2 regions of the Pseudomonas sp. TE3552 genome follow, and region 1 is predicted to be linked to the other one. Evidence: predicted binding sites of a transcription regulator. Region 1 holds the regulator's gene; the other holds the start of a gene.
What was found. Region 1 encodes sigma-54, which starts transcription at its own class of promoters, with help from an activator protein. Its sites were predicted from a motif close to ANTGGCATNNANNTTGCTNT; they were not measured.
Positions count from the first base shown of each region.

Region 2: glnA (glutamate--ammonia ligase) is a predicted target of sigma-54. The motif match lies at 5,094-5,113, and genes of this name have one in related genera.

Region 1 is NZ_JBWBQJ010000001.1:4,370,721-4,378,172, reverse strand. Features, by position in the region: gene pmbA (metalloprotease PmbA) at 1-588, shown strand, start outside; partial or broken gene ACZ9BB_RS19845 (ZIP family metal transporter) at 684-845, shown strand; gene ACZ9BB_RS19840 (HPr family phosphocarrier protein) at 880-1,155, opposite strand; gene rapZ (RNase adapter RapZ) at 1,171-2,028, opposite strand; gene ptsN (PTS IIA-like nitrogen regulatory protein PtsN) at 2,031-2,495, opposite strand; gene hpf (ribosome hibernation-promoting factor, HPF/YfiA family) at 2,508-2,816, opposite strand; gene ACZ9BB_RS19820 (RNA polymerase factor sigma-54) at 2,896-4,389, opposite strand; gene lptB (LPS export ABC transporter ATP-binding protein) at 4,576-5,301, opposite strand; gene lptA (lipopolysaccharide transport periplasmic protein LptA) at 5,301-5,849, opposite strand; gene lptC (LPS export ABC transporter periplasmic protein LptC) at 5,836-6,408, opposite strand; gene ACZ9BB_RS19800 (KdsC family phosphatase) at 6,416-6,940, opposite strand; gene ACZ9BB_RS19795 (KpsF/GutQ family sugar-phosphate isomerase) at 6,940-7,452, opposite strand, start outside.
Region 2 is NZ_JBWBQJ010000001.1:4,934,079-4,941,530, reverse strand. Features, by position in the region: gene ntrC (nitrogen regulation protein NR(I)) at 1-316, opposite strand, end outside; gene glnL (nitrogen regulation protein NR(II)) at 313-1,398, opposite strand; gene ACZ9BB_RS22255 (hypothetical protein) at 1,422-1,622, shown strand; gene ACZ9BB_RS22250 (DUF4124 domain-containing protein) at 1,693-2,298, opposite strand; gene ACZ9BB_RS22245 (DUF4124 domain-containing protein) at 2,295-2,807, opposite strand; gene ACZ9BB_RS22240 (chorismate mutase) at 2,909-3,457, opposite strand; gene glnA (glutamate--ammonia ligase) at 3,591-4,997, opposite strand; gene thiI (tRNA uracil 4-sulfurtransferase ThiI) at 5,328-6,782, shown strand; gene typA (translational GTPase TypA) at 6,920-7,452, shown strand, end outside.

The sequences.
Region 1 (7,452 bases):
TTGTTCGGCAGTTTCCTGTCGGCGATCTCCGGCGGCAGCCTGTATCGCAAATCCTCGTTCCTCGAAGGCACCCTGGGGCAGAAGCTGTTCCCGGAATGGCTGACCCTCGATGAACGTCCGCACTTGATGCGCGCCCTGGGCAGTTCGGCTTTCGACGGCGATGGCCTGGCGACCTACGCCAAGCCGTTTGTAGAGAAGGGCGAGTTGGTGTCCTACGTACTCGGTACATACTCCGGCCGCAAGCTTGGCATGCCGAGTACCGCCAACGCCGGCGGCGTACACAACTTGTTCGTCACCCATGGCGACGAAGATCAGGCAGCCTTGCTGCGCCGCATGGGCCGAGGCCTGCTGGTGACGGAACTGATGGGCCAGGGCCTGAACATGGTGACTGGCGATTACTCCCGTGGTGCTGCGGGGTACTGGGTCGAAAACGGCGAAATCCAGTTCGCGGTCCAGGAAGTGACCATTGCCGGCAACATGCGCGACATGTTCAAGCAGATCATTGCGGTGGGTAATGACCTGGAATTGCGCAGCAACATTCGCACCGGTTCGGTATTGATCGAACGGATGACGGTGGCGGGTAGCTAAGCCTCCGGTCGCTGCACAAAAAGGCGCGCCACCCCATTGGGTGGCGCGCCTTTTCTATTGGCCCCAACCCAGATCCACCGCGGATCTGGGTGTTCGTGTTGTTGCCTTTGGGTTTGGCACTGGCGGCGGGAGCGATGTTGCTGGTGGTGGCTCACGAAGTCATCCCCGAATCGCGCCGCAACGGTCACAGACAGTCCAGCCTTGAGCTACTGATCGGGTTTTGCTTGATGATGGTGATGGATACAACACTGGCTTGATACTGACTATGTAGCAGTTGGCGAAGGGCGAGTGTTACTCGCCTTCGCCGAAGTAGTCATTGATCAAATTCACCAATGCCTGCAGCGCCTCATCAGCCTGTTCGCCTTCGGTACTCAGGTGGATTTTGGTGCCCTTGCCCGCAGCGAGCATCATCATTGCCATGATGCTTTTTCCGTCGACCGTGGATTCCGGTGTGCGTCCTACTCTGATCGTGCAATCCTTGAACTCACCGGCGACGCCAACGAATTTTGCAGACGCGCGGGCATGCAGGCCCAGCTTGTTGATGATTTCGATTTCCAGAGCAGGCATCGCGATGTGAATCCTTTAGCTGAGGTCGCGGTGGCGAACCTGGACGTTCTTCAGGGATTGTTGCAGGAACTGACCCAGACGTTCGGTCAGGTAGACAGAGCGGTGATGCCCGCCGGTGCAGCCAATGGCAATGGTGACATACGCGCGGTTACTGGCGGCAAAGCGGGGCAGCCACTTGAGCAGGTATGAGGAAATGTCCTGGAACATCTCTTCCACATCCGGCTGTGCCGCCAGGTAGTCGGCCACCGGTTGATCGAGCCCGGATTGCGCGCGTAGCTCCGGCTTCCAGTAGGGATTGGGCAGGCAGCGCACGTCGAACACCAGATCGGCGTCTACCGGCATGCCACGCTTGAATCCGAAAGACTCCACCAGAAACGCTGTACCAGGCTCCGGCTGATTCAGCAGGCGTAACTTGATGGTATCGCGCAGCTGATACAGGTTCAGATTGGTGGTGTTGACCTTGAGGTCTGCCAGGTCGGCGATTGGCCCCAGCAGATTGGTTTCGTCCTCTATCGCCTCCGCCAGCGAGCGATTGGCGCTGCTCAGTGGGTGACGACGGCGGGTTTCCGAAAAGCGTTTGAGCAGGGTTTCTTCGTCGGCGTCCAGATACAGCACATCGCACTGGATATGCCGGCTGCGGACTTCTTCCAACAGTTCGGGAAACCGTGACAGGTGGCTTGGCAAGTTGCGCGCATCGATGGACACGGCCACCAGCGGTTGTGCCAGTTCGGTATGAATCAGCGCGCGCTCGGCCAGTTCCGGCAGCAGGCCGGCAGGCAGATTGTCGATGCAGTAATAGCCGTTGTCCTCGAGTACATCGAGGGCGGTGCTTTTACCTGAGCCGGAGCGGCCACTGACGATGATCAGGCGCATGATTAATGACCGTTTTGCTCGTCCAGGACAACCTGATACAAGGCTTCGTTGCTCGGGGCGCTGCGCAGTTTTTCACGCACTTCCTTGCGATCAAGCATGCTGGCGATCTGGCGCAGCAGCTCCAGGTGTGCATCGGTGGCAGCTTCCGGGACCAGCAGCACGAACAGCAGGTCAACCGGGGCGCCATCAATGGCGTCGAAATCGATGGATGCATCCAGGTGCATCAAGGCACTGATAGGCGAGTGGCAACCCTTGAGGCGGCAGTGGGGGATGGCGATGCCGTTGCCAAAACCGGTGGAACCGAGTTTTTCACGGGCAATCAAAGCCTCGAAGACATCTTGCATCTCCAGATCCGGTACTTCGCGGGCGATCAGGTTGGCAATTTGCTCGAGGGCTTTCTTTTTACTGCCGCCCGGCACGTTCACCAGGGAACGGCCGGGGGTCAGGATGCTTTCAAGTCGGATCATGGGTTGGGAGTGTTAACGACCGGTCGCGCCCTGGAGGAGGCTCTGGGTCTTTTCCTTATGCTTTTTGAGTTGTTTATCCAGCTTGTCGGTCAGTGCGTCGATCGCTGCGTACATATCGGTATGTTCCGCATTAGCGACCACTTCATTGCCGGGAATATGCAGCGTGGCTTCGATTTTCTGCTTGAGCTTCTCGACCGTCATCGTGACCTGCACGTTGGTGATCTTGTCGAAATGCCTCTCTAATCGTTCGAGTTTTTCGCCGATGTAGGTGCGAAGAGGTTCGGTCACTTCCAGTTGGTGTCCACTGATGTTGACTTGCATACAGCTTCTCCTTCGTTGCCAGTGCATAAAGCGGCAGGCAGAAATACCTGCCACTGGAACGCTGTGGCGAGCCCGGCGGCTACATCAACCGCTTCCGTTCGCTGGAAGGCGCGATCCCGAGGGATTCGCGGTACTTGGCGACGGTACGACGGGCTACCTGAATGCCTTGTGCCTCCAGTAAACCAGCGATCTTGCTGTCACTCAACGGCTTTTTCTGATTTTCCGCCGCAACCAGTTTTTTGATGATCGCGCGGATCGCCGTGGACGAGCATTCACCGCCTTCGGAGGTGCTGACGTGGCTGGAGAAAAAGTATTTCAGTTCATAGATGCCCCGTGGGGTATGCATGAATTTTTGCGTGGTCACCCGTGAAATCGTCGATTCGTGCATGCCCACCGCTTCGGCGATGTCATGCAGCACCAACGGCTTCATGGCCTCATCGCCGTACTCCAGGAAGCCGCGCTGATGCTCGACAATCTGGGTGGCCACTTTCATCAGGGTTTCGTTACGGCTTTGCAGGCTCTTGATGAACCAGCGAGCCTCTTGCAGCTGATTACGCATGAACGTGTTGTCGGCACTGGTATCGGCGCGGCGCACGAAACCGGCGTACTGGGCGTTGACCCGCAGGCGTGGTACCGACTCCTGGTTCAGTTCCACCAGCCAGCGCTCATTGTCCTTGCGCACGATCACGTCGGGAACGACGTATTCGGCTTCGGTGGATTCTATCTGCGAACCCGGGCGCGGGTTGAGGCTCTGGACCAGTTCGATGACCTGGCGCAGTTCATCTTCCTTGAGCTTCATGCGGCGCATCAGCTGGCTGTAGTCGCGGCTACCGAGCAGGTCGATGTAATCGGTAACCAGGCGCTTGGCCTCGGTCAGCCAAGGGGTCTTGGCGGGCAATTGGCGCAGTTGCAGCAGCAGGCATTCGCCCAGGTTGCGGGCGCCGATGCCGGCGGGTTCGAATTGCTGGATGCGGTGTAGGACGGCTTCGATTTCGTCCAGTTCGATGTCCAGTTCCGGATCGAAGGCTTCGAGGATTTCCTCGAGGGTTTCGTCCAGGTAGCCCTGATTGTTGATGCAATCGATCAGGGTTACAGCGATCAGGCGATCGGTGTCGGACATCGGTGCCAGGTTCAGTTGCCAGAGCAAATGGCTTTGAAGGCTTTCACCGGCCGACGTACGGGTGGTGAAATCCCACTCGTCGTCATCGTTGCTCGGCAAGCTGCTGGCGCTGGTCTGGTAGACATCTTCCCAGGCCGTGTCGACGGGCAATTCATTGGGAATGCGCTCGTTCCAGTCGCCTTCCTCCAGGTTGTCCACCGTCGGGGCGGTTTCCTGGTAGGAGGGTTCCTGAATATCGGCGTTGGGTTGCTGTTCGGCTTTGTCGGCCAGGGGGTCGGCGTTATCGAAGTCGTCGCCTTCTTCCTGGCGTTCGAGCATCGGATTGGACTCCAGGGCCTCCTGGATTTCCTGTTGCAGGTCCAGGGTCGACAATTGGAGCAGGCGGATGGCCTGTTGCAGCTGCGGTGTCATCGTCAGCTGCTGGCCCATTCTCAAGACTAGCGATGGTTTCATGGCAGGGGCTTAACACCTTATTCGCCGGCGCACATGCGCCATCCACTACAGGGCGCCGAAGCGCCAAACATAAGCAAATTATATGCCCGAAACTGCAGTGTTTGCCTAGAGCGCTGTAACAATAAAAACTTATTGATTTTTTATTGAAGCAAGCGCTCGGGCACGACTGGCCAGGCACCTCAGTGCTTACAAGCGGAATTCATGACCCAGATACACTTCCTTGACCAAATCGTTGGCCAGGATGGTGGCAGAGTCGCCTTCAGCGATCAGCTGGCCATCGTTGACGATGTAGGCGGTTTCGCAGATATCCAGGGTTTCGCGGACGTTGTGGTCCGTGATCAGTACGCCAATGCCTTTGGCCTTGAGGTGATGGATGATCTGCTTGATGTCGCCCACCGAAATCGGGTCCACGCCGGCGAAGGGTTCGTCGAGGAGGATGAATTTCGGGTTGGTGGCCAGTGCCCGGGCGATTTCCACGCGACGGCGTTCACCTCCGGACAGGCTCATGCCGAGGTTGTCGCGGATGTGATGGATGTGGAATTCCTGCAGCAGGCTTTCCAGCTCTTTGCGACGACCGGCCTTGTCGAGTTCCTTGCGGGTCTCGAGGATGGCCATGATGTTGTCGGTCACCGAAAGCTTGCGGAAGATCGACGCTTCTTGCGGAAGATAGCCGATACCGGCCTTCGCACGACCGTGCATCGGCTGGTGGCTGACATCCAGGTCGTCGATCAGTACGCGGCCCTGGTCAGCCTGTACCAGGCCGACAATCATGTAGAAGCAGGTGGTCTTGCCGGCGCCGTTGGGGCCAAGCAGGCCGACGATCTGACCGCTGTCGATGGACAGGCTGACGTCACGCACGACCTGGCGGCTCTTGTAGCTCTTGGCCAGATGCTGAGCTTTCAGAGTTGCCATTACTGGGCCTTTTGCTCGTCGGTTTTCTTCTTCGGCTGGATCACCATGTCAATGCGAGGACGGGTCTCGGTGACCTTGTTGCCTGTCGCACGGCCAGCGCTCGCGAGCTTCTTGACCGTGTCGTAGACGATTTTCTCGCCTTGGGTGGTGTTGTTGTCTTTGTCGACGACTTTTGCCTTGTCGATCAGCACGACGCGGTTTTGTGCGGCGTGGTACTGGATGGTCACACCCCAGCCCTGAACAGGCTTGGTGTCGCCAGCGGTCTGCAGTTGCTCGAAGTAAGCGAGGTTGCCCACCGAAGTCACCACGTCAATGTCGCCGGCAGGCGTGCGGGTGATGGTCACGGTGTTGCCTTTAACGATCATCGAGCCCTGAGTGATGATCACGTCACCTTTATAGGTGGCAATGCCATTCTTGTCGTCCAGCTGGGCGTCGTCGGCCTGGATGCGGATAGGCTGCGCTTGATCGGTCGGCAGTGCCCAGGCGCTCACGCTTCCCAGTGCTGCGCCCAGACTGAGCAAAATAGGGAGGGTTTTAACGAGCCTCATACTGTCCTCTTACGTTAGATAGCAGGTGTATCCTGCTTTCTTTCAAGTACGCTTTCATTCCGTTGCCTGTCGATACACCGCCGGCGCCGTCGATTCTAACGGGTTGATCGGTCTGCGCATATTGCTGCTGCGGGAACACTGTCATACGGGTGGTGGTAATCAGGGTCTTGCGGTTTTTTTCGTCGAAACGCGTGATGCGTACCGAGTCAATCAGCTCGACCTGAGTGCCGTCCGGGTTGACTTCGCCGCGCTCGCTCTGGACGTGCCAGGGGAATTCGGTGCCACGGAACATGTTCAGGTCAGGATTGGCCAGCAACGTCACCTCGGTCGCTTTCAGGTGTTCGACCTTGTCCGACGTCATCTCGTATTGCAATTTGCCGTCGGGCAGGTACTGCACGCTGTGCGCGTTGACGGCGTAATAGTCGATCGCGCTTTCATCGACCTTCACCACCGGTTTGTCGAGGAAGCGTTCCGGGCTGATGTTCCAGTAGCCGACCGCCGCAAAAATCGCCGCGATGCAACCGAACACCAGGATGTTGCGAATCTTTTTGCTCAGCATGATGGGCTCACAGGTACGCGGCGTTTGCCGCATCGAGGCGGCCCTGGGCGCGCAGGATCAATTCACAGAATTCGCGAGCGGCACCTTCGCCACCACGGGCCTGGGTGATGCCGTGGGCGTGTTCGCGCACGAAACTGGCAGCGCTGGCTACCGCCATGCCCAGGCCGACGCGGCGAATCACCGGCAGGTCAGGCAGGTCGTCGCCCAGGTAGGCAACTTGTTCATAGCTCAGGTTGAGCTGGGCAAGAAGCCCGTCGAGCACAACCAGTTTGTCTTCGCGACCCTGGAACAGGTGTGGAATGCCCAGGTTTTTCGCTCGCCGCTCGACCACCGGCGTCTTGCGGCCGCTGATGATAGCGGTTTGCACGCCGGCGGCCATCAACATCTTGATGCCCTGGCCGTCGAGGGTGTTGAAGGTCTTGAATTCGCTGCCGTCTTCGAGAAAGTACAAGCGCCCGTCGGTCAGTACGCCATCGACGTCGAATACCGCCAGTTTGATCTGTTTGCCGCGTTGCAGCAGGTCAGTGCTCATTACATTACTCCCGCACGCAGCAAGTCGTGCATGTTCAAGGCGCCGACCGGACGGTCTTCGCTGTCGACCACGACCAGTGCGTTGATCTTGTGGTCTTCCATGATCTTCAGCGCCTCGGCGGCGAGCATCTCGGCACGTGCGGTCTTGCCGTGGGCGGTCATGACCTGATCGATGGTGGCACTGTGGATGTCGATGCTGCGGTCCAGGGTGCGACGCAGATCGCCGTCGGTGAAGATCCCGGCCAGTTTGCCGTCGGCTTCCAGAACCACGGTCATGCCCAGGCCCTTGCGGGTCATTTCCATCAGCGCGTCCTTGAGCAAGGTGCCGCGCTGAACTTGCGGCAGCTCTTGCCCGGCGTGCATGACATTTTCCACTTTCAGCAGCAGGCGTCGGCCCAGTGCGCCACCGGGATGGGAAAAGGCGAAATCTTCAGCGGTAAAGCCGCGGGCTTCCAGCAGCGCCACTGCCAGGGCATCGCCCATGACCAGGGCGGCGGTGGTCGACGAGGTCGG
Region 2 (7,452 bases), 560 kb from region 1:
GCTTGGGCAGGTACTCGAACGCGCCACCCTGATAGGACGCGACAGCGCTGTCCAGATCGGAGTGCGCAGTCATGATGATCACTGGCAGCCGTGGGTGTTGTTCGCGAATCCGCGCCAGAAGGTCCAGGCCGCTGGCGCCCGGCATGCGGATGTCGGAGATGATCACGTCCGGCTGCTGGCGGGCCAGGCGGCTCATCACGCCATCGGCGCTGTCGAAGCTTTGCGTGGTCATGCCTTCCTGTTGCAAGGCTTTTTCCAGGACCCAACGGATAGAACGGTCGTCATCGACGATCCACACGGTTTCACTACGGCTCATGTCGATGTGGCTCCTTGTTCCAGTGGCAGAAAGATCGAGAACGTGGTGTGGCCTGGATGGCTGTCACATTCGATCAGGCCCTGGTGCTGGCTGATGATGTTCTGGGTAATGGCCAGGCCCAGCCCGGTACCGTCCGGACGGCCGCTGACCATGGGGAAGAAGATGGTTTCCTGCAGCTCGGCGGGGATTCCCGGGCCGTTGTCGATGATTTCGATCTTGGTCACCAGGCGATGACGCACGTGGCCGATGGTGAACTGGCGCATGGCGCGGGTCCGCAAGCTGATGCGGCCAAGGCGCAGCTCGTTCTGGCTGCTGATGGCCTGCATCGCGTTGCGCACGATGTTCAGGACGGCCTGAATCATCTGTTCACGATCAATCAAGACATCTGGAATGCTCGGGTCGTAGTCGCGCACCAAAGTGATGCAGCCCTGACTTTCGGCCTCCACCAGCTGACACACGCGCTCCAGCACTTCGTGGACGTTGCACATGGCCAGCGACGGCAATTTGTTGGAGCCGAGCATGCGGTCCACCAGATTGCGCAGGCGGTCGGCTTCTTCAATTATCACGTTGGTGTAATCGCGCAGGCTTTCTTCCGGCAGCTCGCGGGCGAGCAACTGAGCCGCGCCACGAATCCCGCCGAGAGGGTTCTTGATCTCGTGGGCGAGGCCGCGTACCAGCATCTTGCTGGTTTCCTGCTTCGACAGCTGCGCCTCTTCCTTGGTGATTCGCAGCAAGCGGTCACGGGGATGGACTTCCAGCAGCAGCATCGTGTCGCCATTGCTCAGGATCGGCGTCACGGCGTAGTCGACTGTCAGGGTCTGGCCGGTGAGGGCGGTAAGCATCGCTTCGCGCTTGGTGAACGGATGTGCCTGCTCCACCGCCTGGCGCAGGGAATTCAGCGCCTCGGTGGATTCGGTGAACAACTCACTGATGAACTGCCCATGGCTACGCTGGCCGCTGATGGCCAGCAGCATCTCCGCCGCCGGGTTCATGTACTCAAGGCGCAGTTCGGCGTCGAGCAGAATGGTTGCGGTGGTCAGGTTGTCGAGTAGCAAGCGGTGTAGTGCGTCGCTAATGGTCATCAGGACCTCTTTTGGAGCAGGGCATGCGCATGAACAACGCGCTGATACGAGGAAAATGCAAAAACCAAACCAAGGCTCCGAAAAGAAGCGTTAAACGCCTGAAACAGGCGTTTGACGCTCGTTTGCGTGGCGTTTTGCCAGTTTTTGCGGGTACTTTCGAACCAAAATGGGTTGAAGAATGGGTATGGTGCAGCTTATCGCACCAATATAGTGCGCAAACCTGAACGAAGTAAAACAAGCGTAGGTAGGCAGTGCCAGCTACAAAGAGTGCGTCGCGGCTTTGTCTGACTGGCATCAGCGCCAGAAGAAGCTTTTTTCTTCTGCGGGTTTGTCTTTGAGGGGGCATTCCGGCCGTTGGCCGTAGTCGGTGAGGACGCAGGGTTTGGCCTGGCGTTTCTGCGCCAGGGAAATGCGCTGCATGTGGAAGGGTTGATTGGCCGTGCGTTCGACGGTGCGGCCCTGTTCGTCGAGGATTTCCACCGACAGGTTGTGACTGCCGCGGTCGATATTGTTCAGGGCGAACACTGGGCTCGGGCCGGGCTCGGCGGTGGGTTGGCCGTCCAACAACAAACGGTAACGATGGCTCTGTTGCAGGCCGGGTTCGCTGGTAACGCTGACGATCAACTCACCGGCAGTGCTACGGATCGTGGCATCCGGGTCCGGCACCAGCACTCGAAGCATGTCGTAATGAAACAGTGGTTTGGTTTTCGTGGCCGGCACTGGCGCCGCGCCGCTCGGGTTGGCCGACATTCGATTGCTCGTTGTCAGTGGCACACGCTTGGCGTTACGGGTGCCCGGCTGATCGGTGAAGACTCGATTGCCCTGGGCGTCGATATAGGTGAAGACCTCGGCCATTGCCGGCAGGCAGACCAGGCTCGCGATCAACAGCCAGACCCTCAAGGCTGATGCACCCGTTGCACGGTGAAGGTCACGGTAGGGCTCTGTTGCACGATGTTTTGCCCGTCGATCACCTGAACCGCGAGGCTATGTTCGCCCCGGTCGATGTTCACTAGTTGCAGAATCGGTACGTTGCTCGGTTGGCCGTAGGGTTGATTGTCCAGCAACAGCCTCAATCGGTGAGGGCCTTGCAGGCGCGGGTTGATCAATACGCTGACGGTGAAGGTGCCGTTGTTGGCGCGCAACGCTTCTTCGGTGGGCAGGCCGGTCAGTTCCAGCACTTGGTAGGCGCTTTGGGGCTGTTCGCGATGACTGGTTTGGGCGGGCGCTGGCTCGCTCGGCGACTGCCGCTCGATGCTGTTGAGCGGTGGCAACTCCACGGGCTGGGCCTTTACGCCATAGGGCGGTTGATTGCTGTAGGCGGTGTTGCCGTTGGCGTCGGTGTACTTGTAGATCTGCGCGGCGGCGGGCTGGGCGATCAGTACAAGCAGGCATAACAACAATGAGCGCATTACAGGCTTCCATTGGCCGTTGGGCAAGTGTCTGGCCCTGTTCCGTTCATGGCGACTAAGCGCTGAGCATAGAGCACATCAGCGCATGTCGGCAGGCCGGCTCAACGGCTGGCGCTGCATAACTCAGCGGTGGCGCGTACCTGGGCCAGTTTACGCAGTGGCGCCTGGCCGCTGGTTTTATTGGCCTTGGCCAGCCAGGACGGGCATTGCGGGTCGTTGCGATAAGGGCTGAAATCGGCCAGTTGTTGCAGCAGGCGTTTTTGTAACCGATCAAGTTGTGGGCGGATCTGCCCGACGAGATCCGGGCGAGGGTCGTCGGGTGCCTTGCCTTGCGTATGCCAGTCAGACAAATGCGCGTATTGCACCAGTTTGTTGGCCTCGATCTGCGCCGAGAAGAACTGTTCGACGGCTTCGTTGCTCAATTTATAAGCCGGTGCCAGGGCGACAGCACCGGCAATCACCTCACGCTCGCGTTGACGGTCCTCCACCGGTTTACCGCTGTCCCATTTGCTCAATGCGACCTGATCGGCAATCGCCAGGCGTTCCTCGATAGTGCCTAGCAGCGGGGCGAGAGTGGCAGGTGCCGGGCTGGCAAAAGCGCTGTTGGCCAGCAAGACGGTGAACAAGGCAAGGCATGGGCTCAGGCGCATGGAGGATCTCGGCTTTATCGGATGAAGGCATGATGCACGCAACCGGGCATCCGATGACAGACGGTCGCCCATAAAAAAGGCCTCCCGAAGGAGGCCTCTCTTTTGTCACGCCGCGTAGCGCGACGCTACCGGATCAGCAGCTGTAGTACAGCTCATATTCCAGTGGGTGTACGAAGGTGCGAACCTTGATTTCTTCTTCGCTTTTCAGAGCGATGTAAGCGTCGATGAAGTCGTCGCTGAAAACGCCGCCTTTGGTCAGGAACGCACGACCTTTGTCCAGCTCTTCCAGGGCTTCTTTCAGGCTGCCGCAAACTTGTGGGATCTCTTTCGCCTCTTCAGGCGGCAGGTCGTACAGGTTTTTGTCAGCAGCGTCGCCAGGGTGGATCTTGTTCTGGATGCCGTCCAGGCCAGCCATCAACAGTGCAGCGAAGCCCAGGTACGGGTTAGCTGCTGGATCCGGGAAGCGGGCTTCGATACGGCGAGCGCGAGGGCTGGACACGTAAGGAATACGGATCGAAGCGGAACGGTTGCGAGCCGAGTAAGCCAGCATCACTGGAGCTTCGAAACCTGGGACCAGACGCTTGTAGGAGTTGGTCGACGGGTTGGTGAAGCCGTTCAGAGCCTTACCGTGCTTGATGATGCCGCCGATGAAGTACAGAGCGGTATCGGACAGGCCGGCATAGCCTTCGCCAGCGAAGGTGTTCTTGCCATCTTTGGCGATGGACAGGTGAACGTGCATACCCGAACCGTTGTCGCCGTACAGAGGCTTAGGCATGAAGGTCGCAGTGCGGCCGTATGCATCAGCAACGTTGTGTACGCAGTATTTCAGGGTCTGAACTTCGTCAGCCTTGGCTACCAAGGTGTTGAACTTCACGCCGATTTCGTTCTGACCGGCAGTCGCCACTTCGTGGTGGTGAACTTCGATGACCAGGCCCATTTCTTCCATGGCGTTGCACATGGAGGTACGGATTTCGTGGTCGTGGTCGAACGGCGGAACAGGGAAGTAGCCGCCTTTGACGCCTGGACGGTGGCCTTTGTTGCCGCCTTCCACGTCCTGGTCGGACATCCACGAACCTTGTTCGGAGAAGATTTTGAACATCGAACCGGAAATGTCGGACTTGAACTTCACTTCGTCGAAGATGAAGAACTCTGGCTCCGGGCCTACGAATACGGTGTCGCCGATACCGGTCGACTTCAGGTATTCCTCGGCACGCTTGGCGATCGCACGTGGGTCACGGTCGTAGCCTTGCATGGTCGAAGGCTCGATCACGTCGCAAACCAGGATCAGGGTTGGCTCTTCGGTGAACGGGTCGAGAACGGCAGTGGTGTCGTCCGGCATCAGGATCATGTCGGAAGCTTCGATGCCTTTCCAGCCAGCGATGGAGGAACCGTCGAACATTTTGCCTTCTTCGAAGAAAGCTTCATCCAGCGCATCGCGAGCCGGCATGGTCACGTGGTGCTGAGTGCCTTTGGTGTCCGTGAAGCGCAGATCAATCCACTTGACGTCATGATCTTTGATGAGTTGAACCGACTTCGACATAGTGTCCTCCGGGTGGCTTCGGGCTTAGTAGTGGATGCCCTTAGAATGTGGGTGATGCCGGCGCGAATACTCTGCCATGGCAACCTGCCTCACAAGGGAGCAAATTGCATGCCAGTGCCCCACCATGGGTTTTTTGCCCCAATATCACGCTTATAAACGTGCAAGGCGTCGGAAAGCGCAAAATTACGCCCTGTAATGTAGCGTCGAATTTCATAAATGACCTGTTTTGGTGCGAGCGAAACCTTCTGCACATTAACTGGTTAAACCTTGAGCAATTTCCGCTATAATCCGCGCCCCCCTTTTTCGGCTGGCCCGGCGCGCGCTGTTTTCATGAAACTAATCGTAAAAGTCTTCCCCGAGATCACCATCAAGAGCCGCCCGGTACGGATGCGTTTCATCCGCCAGTTGGCCAAGAACATCCGTACCGTGCTCCGCGACCTGGATCCGGTTGTGGTGGTGAACGGTGTGTGGGACAACCTCGAGCTGGAAACCCGCGTCAGCGACCCCAAAGCCCTGAAGGAGATGACCGACCGCTTGAGCTGCATGCCGGGCATCGCGCATTTCCTGCAAGTAGATGAATACCCGTTGGGCGACTTCGACGACATCGTCGAAAAGTGCAAGCTGCACTTCGGTGATGCGTTGGCCGGGAAGATTTTTTCGGTGCGCTGCAAGCGTGCGGGCAAGCACGAATTCAGCTCCATGGACGTCGAAAAATACGTCGGCAGCCAACTGCGTCGTCAGTGCGGCGCCGCCGGTATCTCGCTGAAAGAGCCAGAAATCGAAGTCCGTATCGAAATTCGCGACAAACGGTTGTTCGTGATCCACAGCCAGCACAACAGCATCGGCGGTTATCCGCTGGGGGCCCTGGAACAGACGCTTGTGTTGATGTCTGGCGGCTTCGATTCCACCGTTGCCGCCTACCAGATCATGCGCCGCGGGCTGATGAGCCATTTCTGCTTCTTCAATCTGGGCGGACGTGCCCACGAACTGGGCGTCATGGAAGTCGCGCACTTCATCTGGAAGAAGTACGGCAGCTCCCAACGCGTGTTATTTGTCAGTGTGCCGTTCGAGGAAGTACTGGGAGAAATTCTCGGGAAAGTCGATAACAGTCATATGGGTGTAGTTTTGAAGCGTATGATGTTGCGCGCTGCTTCCCGTATTGCCGATCGGCTGGACATCGAAGCGCTGGTCACTGGCGAAGCGATTTCCCAGGTGTCGAGCCAGACGCTGCCGAACCTGTCCGTGATCGACTGCGTGACCGACAAGCTGGTCTTGCGTCCGCTGATCGCCAGTCACAAGCAGGACATCATCGACCTGGCCAACGAAATCGGCACCGCCGACTTCGCCAGGCACATGCCGGAATACTGCGGGGTCATCTCGGTGAACCCCAAGACCCACGCCAAGCGTCCGCGCGTGGAGCATGAAGAGAAAGAATTCGACATGGCGGTGCTCGAGCGTGCGCTCGAGAACGCCAAGCTGGTGCCGATCGATCGCGTGATCGACGAATTGGGCCAGGACTTGCAGATTGAAGAAGTCAGCGAAGCGCTGGCGGGCCAGATCATCATCGACATCCGTCACCCGGATGCCGCTGAAGACGAACCGCTCGTGCTGCCTGGCATTGAGGTACAAGCGATGCCGTTTTATGCACTGAACGCTCGTTTCAAGGAACTGGACCCTACTCGCCAGTACCTGCTTTATTGCGACAAAGGCGTGATGAGTCGCCTGCATGCCCACCATTTGCTCAGTGAGGGGCATGCCAATGTGCGCGTTTATCGACCGAGCTAAGTGCCCGGGGCTGTTTGCCTGTGGCCTGCGTCACCGGCCCCCCGACGCCGCCGTCAAGCTGTAACGGCTTTGCGGACGCAACGTTAATCGCTGCCAAGACTTGTCAGCACACCGAATCCTCTGATCGAGATACACAAGTGATCGAAAATCTACGCAACATCGCCATCATTGCCCACGTTGACCATGGTAAAACCACCCTGGTAGACAAACTCCTGCGTCAATCCGGCACTCTGGAGCGCAACGAGCTCAACGACGAGCGCGTGATGGACTCCAACGACCAGGAAAAAGAGCGCGGTATTACCATTCTGGCGAAAAACACCGCCATCAACTGGAACGGCTACCACATCAACATCGTGGACACCCCGGGCCACGCCGACTTCGGCGGCGAAGTTGAACGCGTAATGTCGATGGTCGACTCCGTTCTGCTGCTGGTCGACGCTCAAGACGGCCCTATGCCGCAAACCCGTTTCGTGACCAAGAAGGCGTTCGAAGCCGGCCTGCGTCCAATCGTGTGCATCAACAAGATTGACCGTCCAGGCGCGCGTCCGGACTGGGTTCTGGACCAGATCTTCGACCTGTTCGACAACCTGGGCGCTACCGAAGAACAACTGGACTTCAAAGTCGTCTACGCCTCGGCCCTGAACGGTATTGCCGGTCTGGACCACACCGA